Regions from separate parts of the Yersinia hibernica genome, predicted to be linked through region 1. Evidence: predicted binding sites of a transcription regulator. Region 1 holds the regulator's gene; the other holds the start of a gene.

Region 1 (10,481 bases):
TGAGCATAATTCGCGGCAATTAGAAATGTTTTTTTATTAGTGAAATCATTAATCACCTGCCAACGTTGACGATTAATTTCAGGGCACTCAGGGGCAGTACCAAACCATAATTTTTCAGAGACAAATGAACATTGCTCATATGTTAAGGATATAATACCATGACCTTTTTCCGCTAATTCACTCTGTAACGCATATTCGAATGATGCGGCATAACTATCACCCAGCACAACCCAGCTTTCATCACCAAACCTACATGCTTCTAGAGGGCTTCTATTTGCGCAGTCAATTGTTTTTTCATCAGATAGATAATTCTTACCTTCAGAGTTCCCCTTTAGACGCCTAAATTCAGGGACTTTAAAATCCTCATACATTTTTTTAGCTAAAGGCGACATGAAAGTTTCGGTCTGATCAGATGAACTATTTTTAGCTAATATGAAAACTGAAAACACAATTAAAATAATCGGCGATACAGTAATAACGACCAATTTCCAGCGAGATAACTGTTTTGTCCTAAAGGGTTTTTCAATCAAATAGAACGATAACACAGAAATAACCATTGACAGTAAAATCAACAAGATGGATGTAAAAGTATTGATTTCACCTATTTTAATTCTATAAAAAACAAATAATGGCTGATGCCAAAGATAGATAGAATAAGATATCGCCCCAATGAAAATCATTGGTTTAAGTGATAAAAAATTAGATGCTACACCCTTCTCACGAGAGAACAATATTATTAAACAAGTCCCTAGAACAGGTATTAATGTAATAACAGATGGATGTAGCATACTATCATCAACAAACAAAATGGATAAAATAATTAAAACAAACCCTACGACTGGTAATGTTTTATAATGAATTTTGCTAATGTTAAGTTTGTTTTCTAAAGTAATAATAGCAACAATACTTCCCGCCATCAGCTCCCACATTCTACTCGGTAACATATAGAACGCGAAGTTGGGTTGGCGATAGGCTAAAATGTTAGATAACACCAATGAAAGCAAAAAAAGTGAAAATATTATAGTCAGTTTTTTATCTTTAAATCTCTTACATAACCAAAGACATAAAAAAGGGAAAATCAGATAAAATTGCCACTCAACAGACAAACTCCAAGTATGCAGCAATGGTTTATATTCACTGGAATCTGATACATAAGTATCTTCACCAAAAAAGTATAAATTAGACACGAAAAACAAAGATGCCAATAGGGTTTTTACATAAATAACAAGGCTATCAGGTAATAAAAAATAAAAAGCCAAAACAGAAGAAACTAATAAAACAGCAATCATCGCTGGTAATATTCTTTTTATTCGTCTAATAAAAAAACTTTTAAAGAAAAAACACCAGCATTCATCTGCGTAAAAATTATTGTCGTTATCAAGTATCCCGATAATACAAAAAATATATCTACGCCAAGAAAACCACCCTTGAATACCTCATAGCCAAAAAGAGAAAATTTAACGTGATATAAAAGCACGGATATCACTGCAACAGCCCTTAAGCCATCTAACTCTGCCCTGTATTTGGTGATATCAGAAGACATTTTCATCTCTGTAAAAAATTAGTTTATTTATTTTCCCATAGCAAAAGTAATTTTGCAATATACGAACAATGGTACATGGTAAAATACCATTACTTTGAGTCAGTAATGCATACTTATCTTTATTTGCGAGGGCTTTAAAACTGCTAAAAAGTTTTACTTTAAATTCACTTAACCCCAAAATTGACACCAGCGTTTTAATCACAGAATCTATCAATAAAGGGATATTGAGCAACAGGTTAATATGATAAAATCTGTTCCATTCAAACGCTGCGGGATGAAACCATGAACTCAACCAACCAGGAAAAGCTGCTTGCTCAGGCTGAGAGCCTGTGCCAACAACGTAACGTCCGGCTGACACCGCAACGTCTTGAAGTATTACGCCTCATGGCGCAACAGCCCGGCGCAATCAGCGCTTATGATTTGTTAGACTTGCTCCGTGTTTCCGAGCCGCAAGCTAAACCGCCAACGGTCTACCGCGCATTAGATTTTTTGCTCGAACAAGGGTTTATTCACCGAGTAGAGTCAGCTAACAGCTATGTGTTGTGCCATCATTTTGAAGAGCCAACTCATACCTCCGCACTCTTTATCTGCGATCGCTGCAAGATTGTGACTGAACGCCCGACTGTAGGTATTGAAGAAGCACTGGCACAGTTAGCAAAACAGTCTGGTTTTACATTGCGCCATAGCGTGGTGGAAGCCCATGGCTTATGCACTAAATGTGGGGAGGTTGAAGCATGTGAAAGCCACGATCATTGTGATCATGACCATTCTATTGTGATGAAAAAAAAATAAATATCTGGCGATAAAGGTCAGCCCGTTATCAATATAGTAATAATACAGTAATAGGTTGAATTAGAATATGCGTTAAATAACACTGCCATGATAATAAATAGAAGGTACCACAGGACACGTCCTTGTGTCTTATCGATATTAGATTAGGACTAAATAGAATACTTTCCATTATTAACATCACTATGTAATAACGTATATTCTATGAAATGAAAGACCCAATATAATTTATATCGACATCAATTAAATTCCTTTTTAAGGCTGTTACCAGCGGTATTTGCTGTGGTCTTCCCAAGCTTTAACTTCTTTCTCGGCTTGCTCTTTCTGATAGCCGTATTTCTCTTGGATCTTACCTACTAGTTGGTCGCGCTTACCTTCAATAACGGTTAGGTCATCGTCAGTCAGTTTGCCCCATTTCTCTTTAATTTTACCTTTGAACTGCTTCCAGTTACCGTCAGCTTGATCTTTATTCATAATAACTCCGCTATCTTGGAATAAGTTAATTCGGTACGATAAACATTCTTTATAAAACTAATATTTTCTTAAATTAGTCACTCACAGTCTTAATTTAAATTAAGCATGATTATTTTATTTACCGTATAAATAACTATAGCAGAGGATATTAATAACTGAAGGAAAACCAATGTTACTGGTCGCAATGATGACCATAAGTGAATAACGAAACCATATTATATTCAGTTAAAACAGTAGGTAATAACGTATTATCGGATTGTTCTCAATATAAAGTGAATTAACAGAACAGAAGGTTATATGAACAATATACCCTCTAAATAAAGAGGGTATACATCAACAACTAGAATCAGATCCAGTCGCCATTGCGGATGACACCAACAGCCAGTCCTTCAATGGTGAAACTTTGTTCACGCAGATCGACAATAATCGGCTGGAACTCGCTATTTTCAGGAAGAAGCTGCACGATATTACCTTGTTTTTTCAAGCGTTTTACTGTGACTTCATCATCAATTCGCGCGACAACCACTTGTCCGTTACGCACATCTTGCGTTTTATGCACCGCCAGTAGGTCACCATCCAGAATACCGATATCTCTCATCGACATCCCATTAACCCGCAGTAGGAAATCTGCGCTTGGCTTAAACATGGAAGGGTCGACTTTGTAGTGCCCTTCAATATGTTGCTGTGCCAGCAAGGGTTCACCTGCTGCAACCCGGCCAATCAACGGTAGGCCATCTTCTTCTTCCATCAGTAAACGAATACCGCGGGAAGCGCCAGAAACAATCTCAATAACACCCTTGCGGGCCAATGCTTTTAAATGCTCTTCAGCGGCGTTAGGAGAGCGGAATCCCAGACGCTGCGCAATTTCGGCACGGGTCGGCGGCATGCCAGTTTGCGATAGGTGATCGCGCACCAGGTCATAAACCTCTTGCTGTCTGGTCGTAAGTGCTTTCATTTCGCCCCCTGTTTGTTTATACAGTCTTGCTGTGAGTATATACAGGTAAACCTGTATTGGGAACCAAAGAGTGAATAAAAACAGGGATTAATCACAGCTTATTTTTATTGTGTTGCTCACCGTGCCCAAAGCCACGATATTTCAGCCACACAACTAGCCCACATGTTGCCAGAGCACCGTTATCCAGATAAAAAGCGCCAGCAGGATAGCGAGAAACACAGCGGCAGACCCCATATCTTTGGCACGGCCTGAAAGTTCATGGAATTCACTGCCGATGCGATCAACTACTGCTTCAATGGCACTATTGATGACTTCAATAATGATCACTAACGCGACACTGCCAATCAATAAAATGCGCGCTAAAGCATCTACATCTAGCCAGAAGGCCAGTATGATAGCGACGATGGCAGCTACTGATTCTTGGCGAAATGCGGCTTCGTTTTTCCAGGCAGCACTGAGGCCTTTCATCGAATAACCGGCCGCTTTATAGATTCGGGTAAGCCCTGTTGATTGATTCGCCATGTTTTATTGCCTTTATCTTAAGTTAATGATGAGCTTTGCCGCTTTCTGTTATCTTATCACCACAGATCTCAAAACCAGTTTCTGGTATCCTTGCGACGAATTGCTAACAAGAGGCTTCATGTCGTTATGTCAGGTTGGCGTAAAATATATTATAAGTTACTGAATTTACCACTTAAACTGTTGGTAAAAAGCAAGGTTATTCCGGCAGATCCTGTGACTGAGTTAGGGTTAGACCCTTCTCGTCCTATTCTGTACGTTTTGCCTTACAATTCTAAGGCTGATTTGCTGACTTTGCGAGCGCAGTGTCAGGCGCAGGATCTGCCCGACCCATTGATTCCATTGGAAATCGATGCCGTGCAACTGCCGAGTCATGTGTTTATCGATAATGGCCCTCGAGTCTTTCGTTATTACGCACCTAAGCAAGAGTCGGTCAAGCTGTTCCACGATTATCTAGATCTGCACCGCAATAATCCGGAGCTGGACATTCAAATGTTGCCGGTTTCCGTGATGTTTGGTCGTTCGCCAGGGCGTGAAGGCCATGGTACGCCGCATCTGCGTGTGCTGAATGGTGTGCAGAAATTCTTTGCCGTATTGTGGCTGGGCCGCGATAGCTTTGTGCGTTTCTCGACCACGGTTTCATTGCGTCGGATGGCCAGTGAGCATGGCACCGATAAAACGATAGCCCATAAGCTGGCGCGCGTGGCGCGGATGCACTTCTCCCGTCAACGTCTGGCCGCTGTCGGCCCGAGCTTGCCAGATCGCCAAGACCTCTTCAAAAAGCTGTTGGCTTCCAAGGCGATTGAAAAAGCCGTGGCGGATGAAGCACGTACCAAGAAAATCTCCCATGAAAAAGCGCAGCAAAATGCGATTACGCTAATGGAAGAGATCGCCGCAGACTTCTCTTATGAAGCCGTGCGTCTGTCTGACAGGGTATTGAGCTGGACGTGGAACCGTTTGTATCAGGGTATTAATGTCCATAATGCAGAGCGCGTACGGCAGTTAGCGCAAGATGGCCATGAGATAGTCTATGTGCCTTGCCATCGCAGCCATATGGATTACCTGCTGCTCTCTTACGTGCTTTATCATCAAGGGCTTGTACCGCCACATATTGCTGCCGGTATTAACCTTAACTTCTGGCCTGCCGGCCCGATTTTCCGCCGTTTAGGGGCTTTCTTTATCCGCCGTACCTTTAAAGGCAACAAACTCTACTCAACCGTGTTCCGCGAATATCTGGGCGAATTATTCACCCGCGGCTATTCCGTCGAGTATTTTGTTGAAGGTGGGCGCTCACGAACCGGCCGCCTGCTAGAACCGAAAACCGGCACGCTGTCGATGACGATTCAAGCCATGTTACGTGGCGGTTCGCGGCCCATCACGCTGGTGCCAATTTATATTGGCTACGAGCATGTGATGGAAGTGGGTACTTACGCCAAAGAGCTGCGAGGAGCCACCAAAGAGAAAGAAAACCTGTTGCAGATGTTGCGTGGCCTGCGCAAGTTGCGCAATCTGGGTCAGGGCTATGTCAACTTTGGTGAGCCAATCCCGCTGACCACTTATCTGAACACCAATGTACCGCAATGGCGGGATGCGATTGATCCCATTGAAGCACAGCGCCCGAGCTGGCTGACACCGGTGGTAAATGATTTGGCCGGTAAGATTATGGTCAGAATTAACAATGCTGCGGCAGCAAATGCCATGAACCTGTGTTCGACCGCGTTGTTAGCTTCACGTCAGCGTTCACTAACCCGTGAGCAATTGTTGGAGCAACTTGAGTGCTACCTGCAACTGATGCGCAATGCGCCTTATGCGAAAGATGTCACTGTGCCGGATAAAACACCGGAAGAGCTGCTTAATCACGCCTTAAATATGAATAAGTTTGAGGTGGAGAAAGACAATATTGGTGACATTATCATCTTGCCACGGGAACAAGCCGTGCTGATGACTTACTATCGCAATAATATCCAGCACTTGCTGATGTTACCGTCACTGATAGCCAGTATGGTGATGTACCACCGTCGCATTACCCGCGCGGAATTATTGCGCCAAATCAGTATGATTTATCCAATGTTGAAAGCTGAACTGTTCCTGCATTACAGCAAAGAGCAGTTGCCACAAACCTTGGATACATTGATAGATGAACTGGCTCGCCAGCAGCTGATTTGCGATAAAGGGGATGAATTGGTGCTGAACCCAGCCCGCATTCGCCCTCTGCAATTACTGGCCGCTGGTGTGCGTGAAACCTTGCAACGCTACGCAATTACACTGTCATTACTCAGTGCTAACCCAAGTATCAACCGTGGTGCATTGGAAAAAGAAAGCCGGATTATGGCGCAGCGTTTGTCTGTACTGCATGGGATTAATGCCCCAGAATTCTTCGATAAAGCCGTGTTCTCGACACTGGTCGGCACCTTGCGCGAAGAAGGCTACATCAGCGACAGCGGTGATGCCATTCAGGAACATACACTGGAAGTTTACAATATGCTGAGTGCGTTGATGACGCCGGAAGTGAAGCTGACAATCGAAAGCGTCAGTATGCCGGCGGAAACCAACAATCAGTTACCCGCCCCTGAGGCCGAGGATGAATCGGAAGATTAATCCTGTAAGAGAAAAATGAAGAACAGAATGGCCAGATTTATCATCTGGCCATTTTTTTATATGTAACTCACCAAAATGCCGAGAAACAGCACCAGCCCCACATAATTATTATTCAGGAAGGCACGGAAGCAAGGATCGCGTTCACGCTGGGCAATCATCTTCTGTTGATGAACAAACAGCGCACCTGCCAGCAAAACTGACCCATAAAATGCGCCACCCAAATTCATCAACCAGCCAATAGTGACCATTAAAATCAACGTGGCCAATTGCAGCAACCCGATGATTAATTTGTCGCGCTGACCAAATAAAATGGCTGTGGATTTAACACCAATTTTCAGGTCATCATTACGATCCACCATGGCATATTGCGTGTCATAAGCGACTGTCCAGCAAATATTAGCGAGCAAAAGTAGCCAGCATACCAACGGCAAACTCTCACTCACGGCGGCAAAACCCATAGGGATTGACCAACCAAATGCGGCCCCCAGTACTACCTGCGGCAAGTGAGTGACCCGTTTCATAAAGGGATATACCCAAGCCAAAGCCAGTGCAGCCAGCGATAGCCAGATGGTCATGCTATTGAGTGTTAATACCAAACCAAATGACATCAGCACCAATACGACAAACAGGATTTTACTTTCTTTCTCGCTGATAAGCCCGCTTGGCAAGGGCCGGGATGCCGTGCGTTTGACAAAGCCATCAATCCGTCGGTCAGCATAATCATTAACAACACAACCGGCGGCGCGCATGAAAAACACCCCCAAGACAAAAACAATCAATATTTTGGTGTCAGGAATGCCGTGCCCCGCTAACCATAGTGCCCACAAAGTCGGCCATAGCAATAATAGTGAGCCAATGGGTTTATCAATGCGCATTAGACGACAATATGCCAGCCATTTGCTCTGAACAGTACTTTCCTTCAATTTATTGCTCTCCAAAATCTCACCACCACATGACACGGCTAGAACAGCATTATTTGGTATAAAGCGGCGAGGCCGGTAAAAAAACTTCAGTCAGTAACAAGGGCTTACCGGATAAACGAAGTAACGAACGGCGCGCCCAAAGGCTATCTTGTCGCCCGACTTGAATATAATCGCGGGTTAAATTATTACCACCAAATAAATAGCGCCCAAGCGGTAATGTGCCTAAATCCACCAGCGAGCGGTCCGGGCCAGACAAGGTTTCTTGCGGGATAACCGTGCGACCAAGCAACCACGGCTCATTATCACCACACAGAATGATTTCTCGTAACCAATAGCGCTCACTGACCGGCAGGTGTTCGGCATCTTCACCTAACTCATTATGGGTAATAAAGCATTCGCGCTGCGGTTCAACATGCACCCGCTGACAATGTTGCTCAAAACGCCGGGTCATTGATCCCAACTCCATCAGCCAGTCAGCAATGTCCACGGGAAGAGTTGGGCGCTCAATGGCACACCATTGAATGGGTTTTAAAATTGATGCATTGCCGGTCAGCATGCGAGTCGCTCCCTGCCGAGGATAAAATACGCATCCTCGCAATTGGTCATTGGTGGTCAGTAAATAGGGCATCATTGTAGCGCAGAATAGATATCGAGCGACATCAGGTTACGGGTTTATTACGCCCGGCAACATCGCGCCATCACTTAATTTTTTTATATTCGTCAATATATTCAAGTATATCGCTAATTCTCATATCCACTCCCCAATGTTGCTGGCTGCTCTCGACACCTCTTGCTGAGTGGTATCCATCATAGGCTTTATCAAAATCAATAGGATAGAAAGTGTTGGTTTTTTCATCATATAAAACATTATTAAAATTTAAGTCATCATGAATAATATTGTGATAGCCAAGGTCATCCATCATGCTCAAAAATCGCTCCTTCGCACTGGGTGGGAAAATGGCGCGCTTAATACTGGTCAATGTTCTCCCCGGTACACGGTACATTCTTATATAGTATTGATTTCCTTCAGCAATTAGCTCGGCGGCCCCCTCGCCATAATATCGATTAAAAAACTCAACTTCTTTCACGTGGATATCAGTGATAACTTCTTGATTTTGTGCAGCTAATTTCTTTAATACAAAACCGCGATTATTGGCATCCAGGTAGACATCGCCAGTCACTCCACGGCCAATTTTTGTACCTAACTTGATTTCAGGGTTAAATTGAGGATGTGAAAAGCGCGATTGGAGTGGCCCGCCGCCCAGAAGTCTGCCGGGCCGAATAAATTGCGGCCCTTGTTTCAAGACAAAACCTAAGTCTTGGCCGGTGACTAAATCAACCTCCCAATAAGCACCGCTACCGCCCTGCCTGACCCATGCTTGCCGCACTTCGCCGGCGGCGGCATCTTTAAGTGCAATTCGTTGTACCTCAATAAGTGTGCCGCGCGGGTTTTCTATCTCCTGAGTTTCCCGTTCAGGGACATTTACCTCGGGGCTGTATTCTTCTATCCCACTGATTTCATGATTGATTAAATCATCCATCTCAACTGATAATGTGGGCGACAACAGAGGGTCAGCACCGGGCGGAAGCTGTTCCACCGTCTTGACCCCCTCCCCCGCTCCCCTAAGCAAACTCACTTCCATCACCATCGCCGTCATGCCCGCCGCCATATTTTCCTTATCATTGCGGTAGCGCGGCCCTTCCACTTTGGCGATAGTGCACATCGGGTTGGGCTGGGGTAATTTACACACCCAATGATTTTCCAGACTTTCCCAGGCATTGCCCCAAAAACGTGTGTTTTCAGATTCGGGTTGGTAGGCTTGTGCCAGAGAACTTATTTTAAGCTGCAATGTTATGCCCTGTGGCTGCTGACCATCGTCTATTAACATCTCAATGGCTTTAGCCCGGATTGCCGGATGGGTTTTGATTTGTGCATAATATTGGTTTTTTTTCGCGTCCAGGCTCTTGAAAACATTAATTAACTTGCCGCGGCTACTGAGCATCGACATATTGGCGACAAAGTGATCACTGGCATTGCGACGCCGCTTAAATTCATCAACAGGTGAATCGAACTTTTTCTGGGGGAAACCAAACCGAGCATCCTGATGGTAAATATATTGTCTGGAAACATTGATATTCCTGACGCCATTTTCTAGCAAAATCGCCTTTATGGCCTGATTTTCATCAAATTCATCAGGTGGATGGCGATAGGCCAGACGCATATCAAGATAGTCTAATTCTCGCGCTATTTTCTCGCGTTCGGTGTGATAAAGCGCATGCTGCACCAACAAGTAGAGTGCGGGCTGATGATATTCTAATAGTTGACCGATCGCTTTGAGGTCCGACACAAACCTTTCCTGCTCCAAATCAATGGCAATATCGTCAATAATATTGCCAGCTAATTGTTTGAGCCGGCTAAAGGTAATCAGTGCTGATTCAGACAAGCCAGACATCGCGATTGACTCGGCAATGCGGTTGAAAGCACTCGCCATCTGCTTGACGGTCAGCACTTCGGCCCCATTAGATTGGCTGAAATGGGACAAAAAAATCACCGTCGGGCTATAACCGACAACTCCAGTTTGTTGTAATTGCTGCTCTTCCTCCAGCAATAAGTTATAGAGTTGCTCGGTATCTTTACCCTCCAATTGATCAAGTGCTTTACCTTGCAATCGATAATATA
Region 2 (10,481 bases), 1.3 Mb from region 1:
CCATTTGGGGAGTTTTTTGCCAAAGATACAGATGCTGAAATGGTCTTTATTGGCGGCGGGGCAGGTATGGCGCCGATGCGTTCGCATATCTTTGATCAGCTCAAGCGGCTGCATTCAAAACGCAAAATTAGCTTCTGGTATGGCGCGCGCTCACGGCGTGAAATGTTTTATGAGGAAGATTTTGACCAGTTGCAGGCCGAGAATGATAATTTCCGCTGGTATGTTGCTTTGTCGGATCCACAGCCAGAGGATAATTGGACTGGCTATACCGGCTTCATTCATAACGTATTATTAGAAAATTACCTTAAAAATCACCCGGCACCTGAAGATTGCGAATTCTATATGTGTGGCCCACCGATGATGAATGCCGCAGTGATCAAGATGCTAAAAGACCTTGGGGTAGAAGATGACAACATTATGCTCGATGACTTCGGTGGCTGATTTACCGCGATGCGCGTTTTTACTGTAATTGGGAATATTATGCAAAGATATATAACGCATTGGCTGATGTCTGTGCTGGGGATTTTGCTGCTGACAGGCTGTGGCCCTGAGCAAATCAACCTTGAAGGTAAAACCATGGGGACCTCATACTCAATCAAGTATGTGAGTGACTCATCAACTCCCAGCCCGGAAAAGCTGCAACAGGAAATAGATCGTGAGCTGCAGCAGGTTAATGATCAAATGTCGACTTATCGGCCAAACTCCGAATTGAGTCGTTTTAACCAAAGTCAGCTAGTGGATACGCCCTTTCCTGTGTCATTCGCTACTGCCAAAGTGGTGCGCGAAGCTATTCGGATTAACCGGCTGACGGACGGTGCGCTGGATGTCACTGTTGGGCCTTTGGTTAATTTATGGGGTTTCGGTCCTGAAGGGCGGCCTAATGCGGTGCCTACTGCGGCGGAAATTGATAAGCGGCGGCAATGGGTGGGTATTGATAAACTGGCGGTAGAGAATGGTTCTTTGATTAAACATATTCCAGAGCTATATGTTGATCTTTCAGCTATAGCTAAAGGATATGGAGTCGATGTCGTTGCTGAATATTTGGAGGCGCAGAATATCAATAACTATATGGTTGATATTGGTGGCGAAGTCCGGACGCGCGGCAACAACGGGGAGAATCAACCTTGGCGTATTGCTATCGAAAAGCCGCTGGCTGGGGTAGAACAAAGCGCACAAGAGATTATCGAACCCGGTCGGATGGCTATCGCCACTTCTGGTGACTACCGCAATTACTTTGAACAGAATGGCGTGCGCTATTCGCACACCATTGACCCCGCGACCGGCCGGCCCATAAATCATCGTTTAGTCTCAATCACGGTTTTAGACCCCAGCTGTATGACGGCCGACGGGCTCTCGACGGGGTTAGGGGTGCTGGGCCCTGAGAGAGGGATGGCATTGGCTAATTTACTGGGCATCCCGGTGTTTATGATAGTGAAAACCGATGAAGGCTTTGAGGAGCGCTCTTCTGAGTCATTCAAGCCGTATCTGCAAAAGCGGCCCTGATAGGAGAGAATTATGTTGACGGTTTTTATCGCGTCCTTCGTGTTTTTTCTGTTGGTCATCGCCGGGATGTCGCTGGGTTATATTGTAAAACGTAAAGCCATACAGGGCAGTTGCGGGGGGATTGGGGCGTTGGGGATGGAAAAAGTATGTGATTGCCCCGAACCTTGTGATGCGCGAAAGAAACGATTGGCTAAAGAGGCCGCGCGTCAAAAGGAACGGGATCAGTATCGTATTCTGTAGCCCGCATCTTAAAAGTTCAAAATAGCAATGACACCCCCCAGTTAATAACAAGTTGATTGGGGGGGGTATATATTTTTTAATTAATTATTTTCACTGATTATCTTTTTAAACAAAATGGGAGAATCAACCATAACCCCATCAGCGCCTAATTTTTTTGCTTTCTTATAATCTTCAGGAGTATTAATTCCAAAGAAAATAATATGTGCATTGGTATTTTTACGGAAACAATCAACGGCTTCTTTATCCCAACTTAATACCGCATTAGAGCGCCCTTCCCCTAGCGTATACTTTTCCACAACCTCAACTTTGCGATGTAATTCTAGGCCATACCAGCGCTCTTTATCATCCGTCGGCAATTCGCACTTATGGTCCATCGTGATATTGGCTAATTGAGTTCGGGTCGTGCCGCAGATTTAGTGGTAATGGTTAATTGTCAGATACCATCCGATGATCTTATCGTGCATTTCTTCTGATTTTGAGAAGCAGATAGTCTTGCGGGCTAACCGTTTGAGATGGGTTCGCAAGTTCAGATTATGTCGCTCTATCCTCTGGGTGTATTTCTTGCTGATAACATGACTGGTTGAGGACAATAAAGTGCGGTATACCGGCCAGGCATCGGTCATGTAGAAGGCAATGCTAAACTGGCTCAGCAAAACCAGAAGACGCTTTAATGTCAAAGCATTTCGCGGGCCAAATACATGGGCGATAACGCGCTTTCGGATGCGGTCATAGGCATAAAACAGCCAGCGTTGATTGCCTTTACAGCGGACATATGACCACTGCTCATCGGCTTCACAGCAGATAACCACCTCTGCGCTAGGCTCTACGTTTTGCGCTACCTGGTGCGGCGTAAGTTTTTTAGATGACGCAGAACGGTATTGAGGCTTATCCGTAGAACCCGTGCTGTATCGCGGCATCCGGAGCCGTTCATCGCCATATCAACGATGGCCTGATGGGTTTCGGGTTTAGCTCCGTTGTAGCGATAGCTGAGCTGGAAGGTCTTCAGGCATTGGTTACAGCGATAGAGCTGCGCCCCTGAGCCGGAGTGGCCGTTTCGGATAACCCCATGAGTTTCAGAACAGCGAGGACAAACCACATCAATCTTTGCCATCAATCATCCAAAGGGTAAAGAGTACACCAACACTAAGTTTGCGTCACGACCTGAGTTCGAGTCACATTACGGCTTTCAAAACGTTGTATTTTATGGGCTGAATCGCTGGTTTGGTTTACCTTATCCAGTGCATTCAAATAATTATCATCAGTTGAGTAAACTCGGGTTCGGCTTAGTCGGTTTTTTTCACCTCGGGTGGTCGCATTCAGTGTTTTTTGCAGTGCTTGCGCGAGTGTGGCGGGGGCCGCATCCGGCGATTTAATATCAAGGTAAAACGTTGTTGTTGGGAATGTTTTTAACACTTCATCAAGCGTAGGAATACCAACCTGTGTTTTTGGGGCAGGATGAATATCATGTTGTTGATTATAAGCAAAACTGGCATTCGCTCGGGCGAGTTGCTCGGCGGTATAAGCAGAAACTTTGCCCGACATATCGGTCAATTCTTTGAGGTCGGAAGGGCGATACAGCACCAGTTTATTATCTTTTGATAACTGTAGTGTTATCCAAATGGCATTCGCGCCATTTGCCAAGGCCTTTTTGATGGCGGGGAGGGTATTTTCAGCCGCGTCGGCAGTGCCACCACGGTGAGCAATAATTTGTGGTGCGGGGTGAGGAGTACTTGAATTGACTGAATTAGCATTTGTTAAAAAAGTAGCAGAGAGTAATAAAGTGGCCATTATATAATTTCGCATAATATTTAGTTTCCATCCATTGACTGATAATGAATTTTTCAGGGCGATGTTAATTATATCGCCAATATTCTTCGGTTTTGTCTAATTTAATAGTTTTTTATTAAAAATAAATGACAAAAAGGATAAAAAGACTCATAACAGAATTCAATTCTGCTATTACCTGAATTTGTTGGTCGTGACGCAAACTTAGTGTTGGTGTACTCTTTACCCTTTGGATGATTGATGGCAAAGATTGATGTGGTTTGTCCTCGCTGTTCTGAAACTCATGGGGTTATCCGAAACGGCCACTCCGGCTCAGGGGCGCAGCTCTATCGCTGTAACCAATGCCTGAAGACCTTCCAGCTCAGCTATCGCTACAACGGAGCTAAACCCGAAACCCATCAGGCCATCGTTGATATGGCGATGAACGGCTCCGGATGCCGCGATACAGCACGGGTTCTACGGATAAGCCTCAATACCGTTCTGCGTCATCTAAAAAACTTACGCCGCACCAGGTAGCGCAAAACGTAGAGCCTAGCGCAGAGGTGGTTATCTGCTGTGAAGCCGATGAGCAGTGGTCATATGTCCGCTGTAAAGGCAATCAACGCTGGCTGTTTTATGCCTATGACCGCATCCGAAAGCGCGTTATCGCCCATGTATTTGGCCCGCGAAATGCTTTGACATTAAAGCGTCTTCTGGTTTTGCTGAGCCAGTTTAGCATTGCCTTCTACATGACCGATGCCTGGCCGGTATACCGCACTTTATTGTCCTCAACCAGTCATGTTATCAGCAAGAAATACACCCAGAGGATAGAGCGACATAATCTGAACTTGCGAACCCATCTCAAACGGTTAGCCCGCAAGACTATCTGCTTCTCAAAATCAGAAGAAATGCACGATAAGATCATCGGATGGTATCTGACAATTAACCATTACCACTAAATCTGCGGCACGACCAATTTGTTAGCATATTGATTAGGATGATTATGACTGAAACTGTCGCGATTGAATTTCTTATGTTATTGAGATGAATATCTGATACTAAAATCATATGCAGGGGTAAGGTGGATTGATCATCTATGTCACCAGAAAATTCTGTAAGAATGTTAAAAAACATTAGTTAAGCAAGTAAAAGTTGTATTAGTGTTATGCATGATTTTATTGGGGGGGGCCCCCTAAGTGCTAGGGCTTAAGAAGGAATGTCGTGTGTCGAAATGGCGAGTGGGTGTGATTTTTGGTGGTAAATCGGCCGAACATGAAGTGTCATTGCAGTCGGCAAAGAATATAGTAGAGGCAATTGATAAAGAAAAATTCGATGTGGTGCTGCTCGGTATTGATAAACAGGGGCAATGGCATGTTAATGATGCATCCAATTATTTACTCAATGCCGAGAACCCGGCATTAATTTCCCTGAATCACTCAAACAGAAATGTGGCATTGATTCCAGGTCAGAATCATCAGCAACTTATTGCCGCGGATAATGCTGCGGCTTTGGCTCAATTGGATGTCATCTTCCCGATAGTACACGGGACATTAGGGGAGGATGGTTCCTTGCAGGGCCTGCTGCGCATGGCGAATATTCCGTTTGTCGGCTCTGGTGTCGTGGGTTCTGCGGTCAGTATGGATAAAGACATCACCAAGCGGTTACTGCGCGATGCCGGGCTGAATGTCGCCCCATTTATCACACTGACACGGGCGAATAAAGAGCAATACCGTTTTGAGCAGGTTACGGAAATACTCGGTTTACCTCTCTTTATTAAGCCCGCTAATCAAGGCTCCTCAGTTGGGGTGAGTAAGGTTCATCATGCGGACGAATATGAACAGGCGGTGGCATTAGCATTTGATTTTGACCACAAAGTTTTGGTGGAATCAGCTATTGTTGGGCGCGAGATAGAATGCGCGGTGATGGGGAATGACCATCCGCAAGCCAGTTTGTGTGGCGAGGTCGTCGTCAGTGACGAGTTTTATTCCTATGATACCAAATACATCAGTGAAACCGGTGCTCAGGTCATTATTCCTGCGCAAATCGACGCGGCCGTCAGCGACAATATTCGTGCCGTCGCATTAGCGGCATTTCGAACCCTCGAATGCTGCGGTATGGCGCGGGTTGATGTCTTTTTAACCCCGGATAACACAGTGATTATCAATGAGATAAATACTCTACCTGGGTTTACTAATATCAGCATGTACCCCAAGTTGTGGCGTGCCACTGGGATTGGTTCGACGGAACTTATCACTACACTGATTGAATTAGCTTTAGAGCGCCATCAGCAAGATAAATCATTGAAAAGCTCCATTCTGCAGTAATTCCCACTCCGGCTATGTCATGAAAAAGAGCGGCGATATGTCGCTCTTTGATTGAGATTTTACTATCACACAATCAATTTGACAAATTGTCAGTAATTGACAATAATTCAAAAATGAAGCTAACAGAAGATCAACTCCTATTGCGGGAGAGCAAAAAAATCGTTGAGGCACTGGGCAAAACATTTGCACCCTTGGTGGAATTTGTCTTGCACGACCTCACTCAACCAGAACACGCCATTGCGGCGATATCAAACAACTTATCCGGCCGTGAAGTCGGAGAACCGGCGACTGAATTGGGGCTGAGCCGTATTGCTGACCCCGATTTTCCGGAGGTCATTCTTAATTATCCGAACCAATTTCCAGATGGCCGCCCAGCCAAAAGTACCTCAATTGGCCTGAAAAATAGCCACGGGGAGTTCATCGGCGCACTGTGCCTGAATATGGACATCTCGCTATTTGCCGCGGTCAGTGCCAGTTTGTCGCAACTGACACAAACCACCGCCGCAGATGTTCAGGAGTCGCTGGCATCACCGCGTCTTGAAATGCTGCGCACGCAACTGGAGCAATTTGCCGCCGCCCACAATACCACCCCGCGCGCGCTGAACCCGGCACAGCGGCGCGAGATTGTCCGCCAATTGGCGCAAGCAGGTTTGATGGATTTGAAAAATGCTCAGACCGTGGTTGCCAATAATCTGGGCGTCGCCCGCTCGACCGTTTATACCTATCTCCCCACTGAAGGAAGCTAAAAATGGCCCCATTAGCAATCAGTTATGACGATATTATTCAAGCACATCAGCGGATTGCGGGTTTTGCGCTGAACACGCCGGTGTTGACCTCATCCACCGCTAACGAGCTGACCGGGGCGCAGTTATTTTTTAAATGCGAAAATTTCCAACATATGGGCGCATTTAAATTTCGGGGAGCCTATAACGCATTAGTGAAGTTATCGCCGGAACAGCAAGCTAAAGGGGTTATTGCTTTTTCGTCGGGAAATCATGCACAAGCGATTGCTTTGTCCGCCCGTAAATTAGGTATTCGCGCCATTATCGTCATGCCGCAAGATGCGCCTGCGGCTAAAATTGCCGCCACCCGGGGTTATGGCGGTGAAGTAGTGCTGTATGACCGCTATCTTGAAGACCGCGAGGCCATTAGCCATAAATTGGCGCAAGATCAGGGGCTAACGTTAATTCCGCCTTATGACCACCCGGATGTTATGGCCGGGCAGGGCACGGCGGCTAAAGAATTATTTGAAGAAGTCGGGGCGCTGGATGTGTTGCTGGTGCCATTAGGCGGCGGGGGATTGTTGTCCGGTTGTGCCACTGCCGCCAAGGCGCTCTACCCAAATTGCCAGGTTATTGGGGGGGAGCCCGCCGCCGGTAATGATGGGCAGCAGAGTTTTCGCAGCGGTAAAATTGTTAAAATTGCGACCCCAGTGACCATTGCCGATGGCGCGCAAACCTCGGCGTTAGGGCACTACACTTTCCCTGTGATTCAGGAGCGAGTTGATAATATTCTGACCGCGACGGATGACCAACTGATCGCGGCGATGCAGTTTTTCACCAGCCGAATGAAAATCGTGGTGGAACCCACCGGTTGCTTAGGGGCGGCGGTGGCGTTTGGCGATCAACTGGATCTGCGCGGCAAGCGGGTCGGCGTGATTATTTCGGGCGGTAATGTCGATTTAGCGCGGCTAGCACAGTTTATTGATAAGTCGTGAAAATGACCGAGCTTGTTTTAATAAATTCAACCTCGGGCCAGCCCCCTGCCGGACATTACAGCCATGCAGTCTGTGCGGGCGGCATGGTCTATCTTTCCGGCCAACTGCCGGTAACGGCGCAGGGCGTTGCTTTATCACGGCAACCTTTTGATTTTCAGGTCAGACAGGTTTTTGCCAATATTGAGGGCATCTTAGCGGACTGCCATTGCAATCTAACCAGCTTGGTTCAGGTGCGTGTTTATCTGTGTGATATTGCACTCTGGCCACAGTTTAATGTGCTGTATGCTGAGTGGTTGGGGCCACACAAACCGGCGCGTTGTGTTGTACCGGTCCCCACGTTACACCACGATTTAGCCTTAGAAATTGAAGCCGTGGCGATGCTGCCTGCTTAGCATTTTGCCATCACACAATGTATTTGCCATCACACAATGTATCTGGTCAGGGCCTAGGATAATCTTGAATTTTCCCCATTTAACTGTATTCTTATACAGTGGTTTGGTTGGGGGATAAACATGCGAAAAATTATTCACGTCGATATGGATTGCTTCTTTGCGGCTGTCGAAATGCGTGACGACCCTAGCTTGCGTGATATTCCTATTGCGATTGGTGGCAGCCGGGACCGGCGTGGCGTGATAAGCACCGCCAATTACCCGGCCCGGCGTTATGGTGTCCGTAGCGCGATGCCCACCGCCATGGCACTTAAACTGTGTCCACAGCTAAAAGTGATCCCGGGGCGAATGGCGGCTTATAAAGAAGCCTCGCTGCATATCCGCGAAATTTTTGCGCGCTATACACCATTAATTGAGCCGCTATCACTGGATGAAGCTTATCTGGATGTATCGGATTGCCAAGCATGCAGCGGTTCCGCCACCTTAATTGCCCAAGAAATCCGCCAATCCATTGCAACTGAACTGAATTTAACCGCCTCTGCGGGCATTGCCCCTATCAAGTTTTTAGCCAAAATAGCCTCTGATTTAAATAAACCCAATGGCCAATATGTCATCACCCCGGAACAAGTGTTGCCCTTCTTGCGTGATTTACCGCTGAGCAAAATCCCCGGCGTGGGCAAAGTGACCGCCAGCAAACTGCAAGAGTTAGGATTGATAACCTGTAGTGATATTCAAAACTATCCACAGGCTGAATTATTAAAGCGCTTTGGTAAGTTTGGCCATGTGCTGTGGGAGCGCAGCCACGGTATTGATGAGCGCGAAGTTTCGCCCGAGAGGTTGCGTAAATCTGTCGGGGTGGAGCGAACACTGGCCGAGGATATTCATGATTGGGATAGTTGTGAGTCATTGATTGAGTCACTTTATATTGAGCTGGAAACCCGGCTACGCAAAGTGCGGCCAGACCTGCATATTGCTCGGCAGGGGGTGAAATTGAAATTCCATGATTTTCAGCAAACCACACAAGAGCATGTTTGGCCCGAGCTAAATAAAGTGGATTTATTGCAAGTCGCGCGCGCCGCATGGGATGAGCGCCGTGCCGGGCGGGGGGTGCGCTTGGTGGGGCTGCATGTTACTTTGCTTGACCCGCAACTCGAGCGACAATTGCTGCTGAGCTGGGAATAGCGCCCAAGGAGATAAAAAATGGCGGGCCAGTCAGACCCACCATTATCATGCAAAAGTCACTAAACTTGCTTATGCGCGCTCAGGAATGGCTTTCAGCAGTGCGGTCAGCAATTGCCAATATTGGCCCACACTTTCGATATGCACCTGTTCATCCGGTGAATGTGGCCCGGTCATGGTTGGCCCAATCGACACCATATCCATTTCTGGGTAAGGTTTTTTGAACAAACCACATTCCAGACCAGCATGGATAACCATGATGTTTGGCGTTTTGTTAAACAGTTTTTGGTAGGTTTCCCGCACGAGAGCCATCACCGGTGAGCTTGGGTCAGGTTGCCAGCCGGGGTAGCCGCCTTTGGGGGTGGTTTCAGCGCCAGCCAACTGACCAATTGCCGTCAGCATGCTCACCACGTAATCTTTGCCGCTGTCTATCAGGGAACGAATCAGGCAAATGATTTCTGCCTCATTCTCATTCATGGTAACCACACCGACATTCAGTGAGGTTTCAACCACACCTTTTACGGCATCACTCATACGAATGACACCGTTTGGTGTGGCATTCAATAAAGCGACCAGGCGCTGTTGCGTCTCTTTTGTCAGCGCTTTGGCATCCGTGGATACCGGCTCCAGCAATACTGTCAGATTTTTTTCGACGGCAGCCAGCTCGTTTTTCAACGTCGCCAGATATTCTTGGCTCAGGTTTTTCAGCTGATCGACTTTATCTGCGGCGATCGCCAAGGTCACCGAACCCTCGCGGGGGATGGCGTTGCGCAGTGTGCCGCCATTCAAATCCAATATCCGTAAATCTAAATCTTTGGCCTGTTCAAACAAGAAACGGGCCAGCAGTTTATTGGCATTCCCTAGCCCTAAATGGATATCAGCCCCTGAGTGGCCGCCTTTTAAACCTTTAAGGGTCAGCTTCAAGGTCTGGTAACCGGCGGGAACCGCTTCTCGTTTTAGTGCTAAAGTTGTTATGAAATCAATGCCACCGGCACAACCCATATAGATTTCACCCTCCTGCTCGGAGTCGGTATTAATCAAAATATCGGCTTTTAACCAGTTAGGTTGCAGACCAAACGCACCGTCCATGCCAGCTTCTTCGGTCATCGTGAGCAGGACTTCCAGCGGGCCGTGCTCGACACGCTCATCAGACAGCACCGCCAAGGCGGAGGCCATACCAATGCCGTTATCTGCACCTAATGTGGTGCCACGCGCTTTAACCCATTCACCATCGATATAAGGTTGAATCGGGTCTTTGGTAAAGTCATGTACCGTATCATTATTCTTCTGCGGAACCATATCGAGATGGGCTTGCAGTGCCACGGGCTTACGGTTTTCCATCCCCTTGGTCGCGGGTTTTCGCAG

The links. The regulator LexA, encoded in region 1, represses DNA repair genes until DNA is damaged. The targets are predictions, from matches to a motif close to TNCTGTATGTACATACAGNA.
Positions count from the first base shown of each region.
Region 2: dinB (DNA polymerase IV) is a predicted target of LexA. The motif match lies at 8,022-8,041, and genes of this name have one in related genera.

Region 1 is NZ_CP032487.1:4,317,254-4,327,734, forward strand. Features, by position in the region: gene D5F51_RS20255 (acyltransferase family protein) at 1-1,289, opposite strand, end outside; gene D5F51_RS22845 (acyltransferase family protein) at 1,307-1,543, opposite strand; gene zur (zinc uptake transcriptional repressor Zur) at 1,826-2,335, shown strand; gene D5F51_RS20265 (CsbD family protein) at 2,597-2,806, opposite strand; gene lexA (transcriptional repressor LexA) at 3,153-3,761, opposite strand; gene D5F51_RS20275 (diacylglycerol kinase) at 3,915-4,283, opposite strand; gene plsB (glycerol-3-phosphate 1-O-acyltransferase PlsB) at 4,410-6,878, shown strand; gene ubiA (4-hydroxybenzoate octaprenyltransferase) at 6,935-7,801, opposite strand; gene ubiC (chorismate lyase) at 7,851-8,357, opposite strand; gene D5F51_RS20295 (OspG family effector kinase) at 8,500-10,481, opposite strand, start outside.
Region 2 is NZ_CP032487.1:2,983,833-2,994,313, reverse strand. Features, by position in the region: gene nqrF (NADH:ubiquinone reductase (Na(+)-transporting) subunit F) at 1-441, shown strand, start outside; gene D5F51_RS14150 (FAD:protein FMN transferase) at 481-1,503, shown strand; gene nqrM ((Na+)-NQR maturation NqrM) at 1,516-1,743, shown strand; partial or broken gene D5F51_RS14140 (alpha-hydroxy-acid oxidizing protein) at 1,824-2,147, opposite strand; one part of gene D5F51_RS14135 (IS1 family transposase) at 2,157-2,596, opposite strand; one part of gene D5F51_RS14135 (IS1 family transposase) at 2,596-2,854, opposite strand; partial or broken gene D5F51_RS14130 (glycerophosphodiester phosphodiesterase family protein) at 2,890-3,546, opposite strand; one part of gene D5F51_RS14125 (IS1 family transposase) at 3,769-4,027, shown strand; one part of gene D5F51_RS14125 (IS1 family transposase) at 4,027-4,466, shown strand; gene ddlA (D-alanine--D-alanine ligase) at 4,731-5,831, shown strand; gene D5F51_RS14115 (helix-turn-helix transcriptional regulator) at 5,945-6,577, shown strand; gene D5F51_RS14110 (threo-3-hydroxy-L-aspartate ammonia-lyase) at 6,580-7,548, shown strand; gene D5F51_RS14105 (RidA family protein) at 7,551-7,940, shown strand; gene dinB (DNA polymerase IV) at 8,061-9,119, shown strand; gene pepD (beta-Ala-His dipeptidase) at 9,189-10,481, opposite strand, start outside.